DNA from 3 places in the Actinosynnema sp. NPDC004786 genome. Region 1 is predicted to be linked to each of the others. Evidence: riboswitches for the same ligand, from Rfam matches in the RefSeq annotation. Region 1 holds a riboswitch; each other region holds the start of a gene.
The links. A riboswitch is a leader RNA that binds a small molecule or an ion and turns the genes downstream of it on or off. The one in region 1 is predicted to bind S-adenosylmethionine.

Region 1 (3,267 bases):
CACCAGCCGGTGAGCAAGGTGCTCACGCCGCAGCAGCGCCTGGTCGGCTTCACGCGCGTGGCGTTGAAGGCGGGCGAGCAGCGGGCGGTCGAGGTCGTGTTCGACGTCAAGCGGCTCGCGGTGACGGCCGGCGACATGGACGGCTCCGGCAAGCCCGAGGTGGCCAGGGGCGACTACGAGGTGGTGGTCGGCGACGGGCGGGCCCGGTTCACGGTGCGGTGACGAACCCGGCCCACGATGCGGTGACCGGCCTCGACTCGCGGTGCGGTGACGAACCCGGTCCGCGGTGTGGTGACGGGACTCGATTCACGGTGCGGTGAGCTGCCCTGATATCCTTCTCGGCCGTATCGCGCGGCATTCCGCTGTGGAGGAAGACCGCCCCTTCGGGGGCGGAGCCGGTGACAGGCGCGGTGCGACTCCGAGACCGAGGAAAAGGTGGCTTTCGCGTGGCGAACATCAAGTCCCAGATGAAGCGGATCAAGACCAACGAGAAGGCGCGCCTGCGCAACAAGGCCGTCAAGTCGTCGCTCAAGACCGCGATCCGCAAGTTCCGTGAGGCCGCCGAGGCCGGTGACAAGGAGAAGGCCGTCGCGCTGGCGCGGGAGGCTTCCCGCAAGCTCGACAAGGCCGTCACCAAGGGCGTCATCCACGCCAACCAGGCCGCCAACAAGAAGTCGGCGCTGGCGCGGCGCGCCAACCAGATCTGATCCGGTCCTCACGCCGGAGCGCCGCCCACCCCACGCCGGGGTGGGCGGCGCTTTTCGTGCCGGCGGCAGGTGAGCGCGGGCCTGTCCGGCTCCCGCCTGTGGTGGGTCAGCGCCGTCCGTGCGCTGCGACGATCTTGAGCACCGCGCGTTCCAGGGCGTAGCCGGAGTCCGCCGCGACACCCTTGACGTCGGCGTTCAGGTCCGCGACCACCGTCATGGCGGCCGCCAGCCCCCGGTCCTCCCAGCCGCGTGACTGCCCCTGGGCCTTCTTCACCTTCCACGGCGGCATGCCCAGCTCGCTCGCCAGCTTGAACGGATCGCCCCGCCCCACCGCGGACACCCGCGCGATCGTGCGCACCGCGTCGGCCAGCGCGTCGGCGACCAGCACGTGCGGCACGCCGAGCTGGATCGCCCACCGCAGCGCCTCCAGCGCGCCGGCCCGGTCGCCCATCACGGCCTTCTCCGCGACCGCGAACCCGGTCACCTCGGCCCGCCCGCGGTGGTAACGGCGGACCGCCTCGGCGTCGACCTTGCCGCCGGTGTCGGCGACGAGCTGCGACGCCGCCGCCGCCAGCTCGCGCAGGTCCGACCCGACCGCCTCGATCAGCGCGGCCACGGCCTCCGGGTCGGCCTTGCCGCCGCCCGCCGCCCGGATCTCGTTGCGCACGAACGCTTCCCGGTCCGCCGCCTTGGTGATCCTGGGGCACTCGGTGACCCGCGCGCCCGCCTTGCGCAGCGCCGCGGGCAGCTCCTTGGCCGCCTTGCTCCGCCCGCCGCCACTGTGGACGACCACCAGCGTCACCCCGTCGGCCGGCGCCTTGGCGTAGGCGACGACCGCGTCGGCGATCTCCTTGCCGGCCTCCTGGGCGGCCTCCAGCGCGACCACGCGCCCCTCCGCGAACAGCGACGGGCTCACCAGTTCGGCCAGCTCAGGCGGGGTGAGATCGGTCACGCGGACGCGCGTCAGGTCGGCCTGCGGATCGGCCTGGCGGGCCGCCGCCAGCGCACCGCGCACCGCGCGCTCGACCAGCAACTCCTCCTCGCCGACGACCAGGTGCACGGCGTCGGGCGTGTCAGCGGACGAACTCACGCCGCGATCCTCCCACGGGCCGGCCGACGTCCGGATGGTGGACGTCTCTGGCTGAGGGTCGGGATGGTGACGTAAGTTGAAGCCACAACCGAATACCGCTCATCCAGAGGGGCAGAGGGATCGGCCCGAAGAAGCCCCGGCAACCCGTCGCACAGCGTCCGCTGGCGATCACGGTGCCAATTCCGACCCGCGACGCGCGGGAAAGATGAGGAGATACCTCGCGATGACTGCCGTCAGTGTGCCCTCGGCCACCACCTCCTTCGACCTCGGTCCCGCCCGCGCGCTGTCGTGTCGCGAGTGCGGTCACGAGACGCCGCTCGCCCCCGAATACGCCTGTCTCGAGTGTTTCGGGCCGCTGGAAGTGGCCTACGACTTCGGACGGGTCCGCCGCGAGGACATCGAGGCGGGCCCCCGGTCGATCTGGCGCTACCGCGGCCTGCTCCCCGTGCCCTCCACCGTCGAGTCGCACCCCAACACCAACCCCGGCGGCACCCGCCTGGTCGAGGCCGACCGCCTCGCCAAGGCCCTGGGCGTGCGCAAGGTGTGGGTCAAGGACGACACCGGCAACCCCACCCACTCGTTCAAGGACCGCGTGGTCGGCGTCGCCCTCGCCGCCGCCCGTGAGCTGGGCTTCAAGGTCCTGGCATGTCCCTCCACCGGCAATCTGGCCAACGCCGTGGCCGCCGCGGCGGCCCGCGCGGGCTGGCAGTCGGTCGTGCTCGTGCCGTCCACGTTGGAGCAGGCGAAGATCCTCATGACCGCCGTGTACGGCGGCAACCTGATCACCGTCGACGGCAACTACGACGACGTGAACCGGCTGGCCCAGGAACTGGCCGCCGAGCACGAGGACTGGGCGTTCGTCAACGTCAACGTCCGCCCCTACTACGCCGAGGGCTCCAAGACGCTCGGGTACGAGGTGGCCGAGCAGCTCGGCTGGCGGCTGCCCGACCAGATCGTCGTGCCGATCGCGTCCGGCTCCCAGTTGACCAAGGTGGACAAGGCCTTCCGCGAGCTGGGCGAGCTCGACCTGGTCGAGCAGACCCCCTACCGGGTGTTCGGCGCGCAGGCCACCGGCTGCTCTCCCGTCTCGGCCGCCTTCAAGGCGGGCCACGACGTGGTCAGCCCGGTCCGCCCGGACACCATCGCCCGGTCGCTGGCGATCGGCGCCCCGGCCGACGGCCCCTACGTGCTGGACGCCGTCCGCCGCACCAACGGCGCGATCGAGGACGTCACCGACGAAGAGGTCGTCGAGGGCATCCGCCTCCTGGCCCGGACCGAGGGCATCTTCGCCGAGACGGCCGGCGGCGTCACCGTCGCGACCGCGAAGAAGCTCATCGAGACCGGCCAACTCGACCCGGACGGCGAGACGGTGCTCCTCATCACCGGCGACGGCCTCAAGACCCTGGACGCCCTCGGCGACCGCGTCGGCCCCCGCGCCAACGTCCCGCCCTCGGCCGAAGCGGTCATCGC
Region 2 (3,267 bases), on a different contig from region 1:
CGCCATCAGCACGATCACGCCGCCGCCCACGCAGATGGCCGAGTCGGCCAGGTTGAACACCGGGAAGAAGTTGCCCCACGGGTCGAGCACGGAGATGAAGTCGACCACCCCGCCGCGCAGCGGGCCGGGGGCGCGGAAGATCCGGTCGACCAGGTTGCCCATCGCGCCGCCCAGCACCAGGCCGAGGCCGATGGCCCAGCCGACCGACCGCAGCCGGCGCGCGATCCACAGGATGAACACGACCACGCTGGACGCGATCAGCGCGAGGATCACCGTCCAGCCCTCGGCCAGGCCGAACGCCGCGCCGGTGTTGCGGATCAGCGGCAGGTAGAGCAGGCCGCCGAACAGCTCGATCGGCTCGCGCCCCTCCAGGTTCTCCACCGCGATGACCTTGGTGACCAGGTCGAGCGCCAACACCAGCGGCGCGATGACGGCCAGCAGCAGGACCCGCCGCTTCGGCAACGGGGCGTCCGGCTGGTCCGGCGTGTCCGGCTCGGTGTGGGGATCGGTGCTCACCGGGCCATTGTCCAGCATCGGAGTCAGCGCAGGAACGGCGGGAGCGCGCGCTGGTCGTCCAGCGGGGTCCAGCGGCCGTCCCGCTGCTCGTACTCCCACCGCGAACCCTCGGTGACGAGCCTGCGCAGCGCGGCGATGAAGCGGTCCACGTGCTCCTCGGTGGTGCCCAGCCCGATGGACGCGCGCAGCGCCCGCTCGCCCCCGGTGAGGCGGTGCACCGCCACGTGGGCGCAGAACGCGCCGTCGCGCACGCCGATGCCGTGCTCGGCGGACAGGGCCGCGGCCAGGTAGCCGGCGTCGTGGCCGCCCACGGTGAAGCTCACCACGCCCACCCGGTCGTGGTCGGGGCCGAACAACGCCAGCTCGCGCACGCCGGGCACGGTCCGCAGCCCTTCGCGGAGCCTGGCCAGCAGCACGCGCTCGTGCGCGGTGGTCCGCTCCCAGTGCCGGCCCAGCACGTCGCAGGCGACGGCCAGGGCGTGCACACCCACCACGTTCGGCGTGCCCGCCTCGTGCCGCTCGGGCACCGCCGACCAGGCCACGCCCAGCCGGTCCCCGTGGTCGGTGACGCGGGCCGTCGCGCCGCCGCCGACCAGGTAGGGCTCGGCGGCCTGCAACCAGTCGGACCGGCCGACCAGCGCGCCCGCGCCGAACGGCGCGTAGACCTTGTGCCCGGACAGCACGGTGTAGTCCACGTCGAGCGCCCGCACGTCCACCGGCCGGTGCGGCGCGAGCTGGGCGGCGTCGAGGGCGATCCGGGCGCCGTGCCGGCGGGCGACCCGGGCCAGCTCGGCGACCGGCCACACCTCGCCGGTCACGTTGGACGCGCCGGCCACCACGACCAGCCGGGGGCCGACGGGGGCCTCGCGCAGCGCCCGGTCCAGGTCCAGGGTCGCCTGGGCGGGCGAGGCGGGGGCGCGCAGGCGGCGCACGTGCGGACCGCGCCACGGCAGCAGCGCGGCGTGGTGCTCGGTGTCGAACAGGATCACGGCCGTGTGCCGGGGCAGGCTCCTGGCCAGGAGGTTCAACGCGTCGGTGGTGTTGCGGGCGAACACCACGGCGTCGGTGTCGCGGGCGTTGAGGAACCGCCGGACGGACGCGCGGGCCTGCTCGTAGACCTTGGTGCTGACCTGCGAGGCGAAGCCCGCGCCCCGGTGCACGCTCGCGTACCAGGGCAGCACCTCGTCCACCGCGTCGCGCACCTGCTCCAGGCACGGCGCGCTGGCCGCGTGGTCGAGGTTGGCGTACTCGACGCGCTCGCCGGTGACCAGCGGCACGCGCAGCGACGCGCCCACCACCCGCGGCAGCGCCGCCTGCTCGGGGCCGGCAACCGTGGTGCGGGGAACTGCGATCGTCATGACGCCCTCCGGAGGGTCCGGGACCCCGTCACCAGAGGGAGCCCGCGCTTGCCGGACGCCCTGCGCGCCAGGCCAGGTCCTCACCAGGGGCACCCCACCGCGGTTGGAGGGTTGCCGGCCAGCGAGCCTGGGCTTCGCGCTGGCACTCATGACCTTCGCCCCGACGCTAACGCAGCCCGCTCGCTCCCGTCGAGCGGCGTTCACATCCTGGGAGCGGAACGTCAGGGCAGGCCGACGTCGCCCTTCCAGCGGGCGTACCGGCCCGCCCGGTCGACGGCCCGGATGCGCTGCTCGGTCGCCGTGCGCATGGCCTCCGTGCACACCACGAGCAGTTGGTCGTGCTCCTGGAGCCGGGTCGTCGGCTGCGGCGTGAAGCCCTGCTCGTCGCGCACGACCAGGCTCACCGAGGACCCCGGCGGCAACCTCAGCTCGGACAGGTAGACGCCGTGCAGCTTGGAGCCGGGCTGGATGCGGACCTGGAGCAGCTCCGCGCCCAGCGCGTCCAGCGCCGACGAGTCCACCTGCACCTCGTGCGCCTCGCCGGACTTGACCAGCCGCAGCCACTTGGCGAGCCACGGCAGGGTGGTGCCCTGGACCACGGTCAGCACGACGACCAGCACGAACACCGCGTCGACCAGCCGCTGCGCGCCCGGCACCTGGCCGATCAGCGGGATGAGGGCGAACACGATCGGCACGGCGCCGCGCAGCCCGGACCACGACACGAACACCTGTTCCCGCCAGGGCACCCGGAACGGCAGCGAGGCGAAGAACACCGACAGCGGCCGGGCCAGCAGCACCAGCACCGCGCCCGCGACGAGCGCGGGCACCAGCGCGTCGAGCAGCCGGTCGGGCGAGGCGTACAGGCCGAGCAGCACGAACAGCCCGATCTGCGCGACCCAGCCCAGCCCCTCGGCGAACGACAGGGTGTCCGACCGGTGCGGCAGCCGCGCGTTGCCGAGCACCAGCGCGGCGGTGTAGACGGCGAGGAAGCCGGACGCGTGGGCGAGGTCGCCGAAGGTGTAGGCGAGCAGGCAGACGGCGACCGTGGCCAGCGGGTACAGGCCCGTGGCGGGCAGCGCGGCCCGGCGCAGCGCGACGCCGCCGACCCAGCCGAGCGCGATGCCGATCAGCCCGCCGGCGACCAGCTCGTAGACCATCAGCAGCGGCGCGGTCCAGGTGATCGGGTCGGGCGAGGCGAGCAGCACGACGGCGATGTAGACCGGGGCGTCGTTGATGCCGGACTCCAGCTCCAGCGCGCCGATGAGCCGCTTGCCGACCCCGACCCCGCGCAGCACGCTGAACACCGCCGCGGCGTCGGTGGACGACAGCACCGCGCCCCACAGCAGCGCCGTGCGCCAGTCCATGTCCAGCAGGAAGTGCAGCGCGAACCCGG
Region 3 (3,267 bases), on a different contig from region 1:
GCGTGCGGCACGGGGCTCACGCCGACCTTCAGCGCCGCGTTCGGGTCCGAGGCGGCGCCGGTGTCGCCACTACCGCAGCCCACTGCGGTCAGCAGCACGGCCAGCAGGGCAGCACGAATACGCATTTCATTCCTTATGGGTCAGCAAAACGGGTGAGCAAACCAACCGAAAAACAAGAAACTCAGACGGACGCCGTCCGCCGCCGGTCCACCCCACGCGCCACGCGGTTGGTCAGGAACTGGATCGCGGTCGCGATGACCGCCAGCACGACCACCGTGCTCCACAGGTAGCGGTCGTTGAACCGCTGGTACCCCATGCGCACGGCGAGGTCGCCGAGCCCGCCCCCGCCGACCACCCCGGCCATCGCCGAGTACCCCAGCAGCGCGATCGCGGTCACGCCGACGGCGTTGACCAGCGCGGGCAACGACTCGCGGAGCAGCACGCTGCGCACGATCCGCAGCGTGGACGACCCGGTCGTGACGGCGGCCTCGACCACCGCCACGTGCACCTCGGCCAGCACGTTCTGGACCAGCCTGCCGACGAACGGGATCGCGCCGACGGCCAGCGGCACGATGGCCGCCGTGGGTCCGATGGTGCTGCCGAGCAGCAGCCTGGTCAGCGAGGTGAGCACCACCAGCAGGACCAGGAACGGCATGGAGCGGCCCAGGTCCACGACGAACCCGAGCACTTTGTGGAGCACCGGCCGGGGCTTCAGCCCACCGGGAGCGGTGAGCTGGAGCCAGATGCCGACCGGCGCGCCGAGCAGAACAGCGATCAGGGTGGAGACGACCACCATGTACAACGTCTCGCCGGTGGCGACCAGCACGTCGTCGAACACGGTGGACCAGGGTGTTGCAGACCTCACGCAGCTACTCCCTGCGGACCCGACAGGGTCCGGCGCACGGAGCCGCCCGCTTCCGAGATCCACTCCAGCGCCGAGTCCGCGCGCTCGCCCTTCAGGCCGACGCGGAACCGCGCCACCGGCGTCTCGCCGAGCCGGGTGAGGCCGCCGCCGAGCAGGTTCAGCTCGACGCCGAACCGGCCGGTGGCCTCGGGCAGCAACGCGCCGACCGCGGCGAACCCGACCAGCACGACGTCCGCGACCCGGTCGAACGCGCCCTCCTGCGCCGGGTTCTGGTCCACGGCGGGCAGCAGCGACGCGGCCGTGCGGCTCGTCGCGTCCGACACCAGGTCGAGCACCTTGCCGTGCTCCACCACGCGGCCGTCCTCCAGCACCGCGACGTCGTCGCAGATCCGCCGGACCACGCCCATGTCGTGCGTCACCACGAGCACCGTCACGCCCAGCTCGGCCCGCGCCCGGTCCAGCACGGTGAGCACCGAGCCGGTGGTGTCGGGGTCCAGGGCGGACGTCGGCTCGTCGGCCAGCAGCACCGACGGCGACGCGGCGAGCGCCCGCGCGACCGCGATCCGCTGCCGCTGGCCGCCGGAGAGCTGGTCGGGGTACGAGCCGGCCTTGTCGGTCAGGCCGACCAGGTCCAGCAGCTCGGCCACGCGGGTGCGGCGCTGCGGGCCGGCCACGCCCGCGGCCTCCAGCGGCAGCGCGACGTTGCCCGCCGCGGTGCGCTGGCGCAGCAGCGAATCCCCTTGCGGCACCACGCCGATCTGCCGCCGGGCGGCGCGCAGGGCGGTGCCGTCGAGGGACACGAGGTCGGTGCCGTCGACCCGGATCGCGCCGCTGTCGGGGCGCTCCAGGAGCGCGACGCAGCGGGCCAGCGTCGACTTGCCCGCGCCGCTGGGTCCGACGACGCCGAGGACGGTGCCCGCGGCGACGTCCAGGTTCACGCCGTCCAGCGCGCGAACCTGGCCGGTACTCCCGGGGAAGGTCTTGGTGAGGTTCTCGACAGTGATCACGTTTTCGCTCCACGACTGCATGCGGCGGCGCACGGCTCGGGGCGTGCGCGACCGGCGGCTCAGCTCAGAAGGTGTCCTGAAGAAGGACGCGAGGATTCGAAGGCGCCTAGGTGCTCAGCGGCAGCTGCGACAGCCCGAGGACGTGCGGCGGCCGTGGTCGACGACCCGACGTCGGGTGAGCATTCGCATCCTGGGCACGTGATCCTCCATCGATCCTGGCTGAAGCACCTGCCCCCATGGGGGGGTGGTTGCTGCGGCGTCGTGGAGCCAGGTCTCTCGGCCGCTCGGGATGGCACCACGAGTAGACCCGACGAGGACCGGCTGACGCAAGCCCGAAACAGGATCGTCCGGCAAATCACACTTTCGGCCGAAAGATCATCGACTAGCTATGGGACGCGGCTTCGGCTATCCGGATGAAGTCGCTGACGTCCAATTGTTCGCCGCGCACCGCCGGGTCCACCCCGGCGGCGACGAGCAGCCGCTCCGCCTCGGCCGCCGAACCGGCCCACCCGGACAGCGCGCCGCGCAGCATCTTGCGCCGCTGGGCGAAGGCCGCGTCCACCAACGCGAACAGCCGCTTCGGGTCCACGGCGGACCGCGGCGCGCGGCGGTCGAACGCGACCAGCGCCGAGTCCACGTTGGGCACGGGCCAGAAGACCGAGCGCGGCACCGCGCCCGCGCGGCGGGCGTCGGCGTACCAGGCGAGCTTCACGCTGGGCACGCCGTAGACCTTGCTGCCCGGCGGGGCGGCCATCCGGTCGGCCACCTCCGACTGCACCATCACCAGGCCGGTGCGCAGCGACGGCAGCACGGCCAGCAGGTGCAGCACCACGGGCACGGCCACGTTGTAGGGCAGGTTCGCCACCAGGGCCGTCGGCTCCACCGGCAACCGGTCCGCGGTGACCCGCATCGCGTCCTCGTGCACCACCGACAGCCGGTCGGCCAGGCCGGGGGCGCGTTCCGCGACGGTCACCGGCAGCCGCTCCGCCAGCACCCCGTCGATCTCCACGGCCACCAGCGCGCGGCAGGAGGGCAGCAGCGCCAGCGTCAGCGAGCCGAGCCCGGGCCCGACCTCCAGCACCACGTCGTCGGGGCGCAGGTCGGCCGCCGCCACGATGCGCCGCACCGTGTTCGGGTCGTGCACGAAGTTCTGCCCCAGCTTCTTGGTGGGGCGCACGTCCAGCTCGGCGGCCAGCCGACGGACGTCGGCCGGGCCGAGGAGGTGGCTCCCCGGCCCGGCCGACGTCGGGTCCTCAGTCACCCGTGCATTCTTACGGCAGGCCCAGCTTCTGCTGGCAGTGGGGCCACGCCGAGTAGCCGCCGCGCGCGTCGCGCAGCTTGGTGGCCACCGCGATCTGCTGCTCGCGGGTCGCCTGGTGCGGGTACGCGGCGTAC

Region 2: linked by a shared signal. The riboswitch ahead of ACWEFJ_RS15420 (aminotransferase class V-fold PLP-dependent enzyme) and the one ahead of thrC (threonine synthase) in region 1 are both predicted to bind S-adenosylmethionine.
Region 3: linked by a shared signal. The riboswitch ahead of ACWEFJ_RS28070 (methionine ABC transporter ATP-binding protein) and the one ahead of thrC (threonine synthase) in region 1 are both predicted to bind S-adenosylmethionine.

What each region holds. Positions count from the first base shown of each region.
Region 1 is NZ_JBSGBG010000003.1:230,991-234,257, reverse strand. It holds gene ACWEFJ_RS04515 (glycoside hydrolase family 3 N-terminal domain-containing protein) at 1-222, shown strand, start outside; gene rpsT (30S ribosomal protein S20) at 447-707, shown strand; gene holA (DNA polymerase III subunit delta) at 814-1,797, opposite strand; SAM riboswitch class I at 1,894-2,009, shown strand; gene thrC (threonine synthase) at 2,021-3,267, shown strand, end outside.
Region 2 is NZ_JBSGBG010000014.1:139,629-142,895, reverse strand. It holds gene lspA (signal peptidase II) at 1-516, opposite strand, end outside; gene ACWEFJ_RS15420 (aminotransferase class V-fold PLP-dependent enzyme) at 540-1,874, opposite strand; SAM riboswitch class IV at 1,914-2,028, opposite strand; gene ACWEFJ_RS15415 (potassium/proton antiporter) at 2,096-3,267, opposite strand, start outside.
Region 3 is NZ_JBSGBG010000037.1:47,043-50,309, reverse strand. It holds gene ACWEFJ_RS28080 (MetQ/NlpA family ABC transporter substrate-binding protein) at 1-125, opposite strand, end outside; gene ACWEFJ_RS28075 (methionine ABC transporter permease) at 182-865, opposite strand; gene ACWEFJ_RS28070 (methionine ABC transporter ATP-binding protein) at 862-1,872, opposite strand; SAM riboswitch class I at 2,076-2,168, opposite strand; gene rsmA (16S rRNA (adenine(1518)-N(6)/adenine(1519)-N(6))-dimethyltransferase RsmA) at 2,255-3,133, opposite strand; gene ACWEFJ_RS28060 (transglycosylase family protein) at 3,144-3,267, opposite strand, start outside.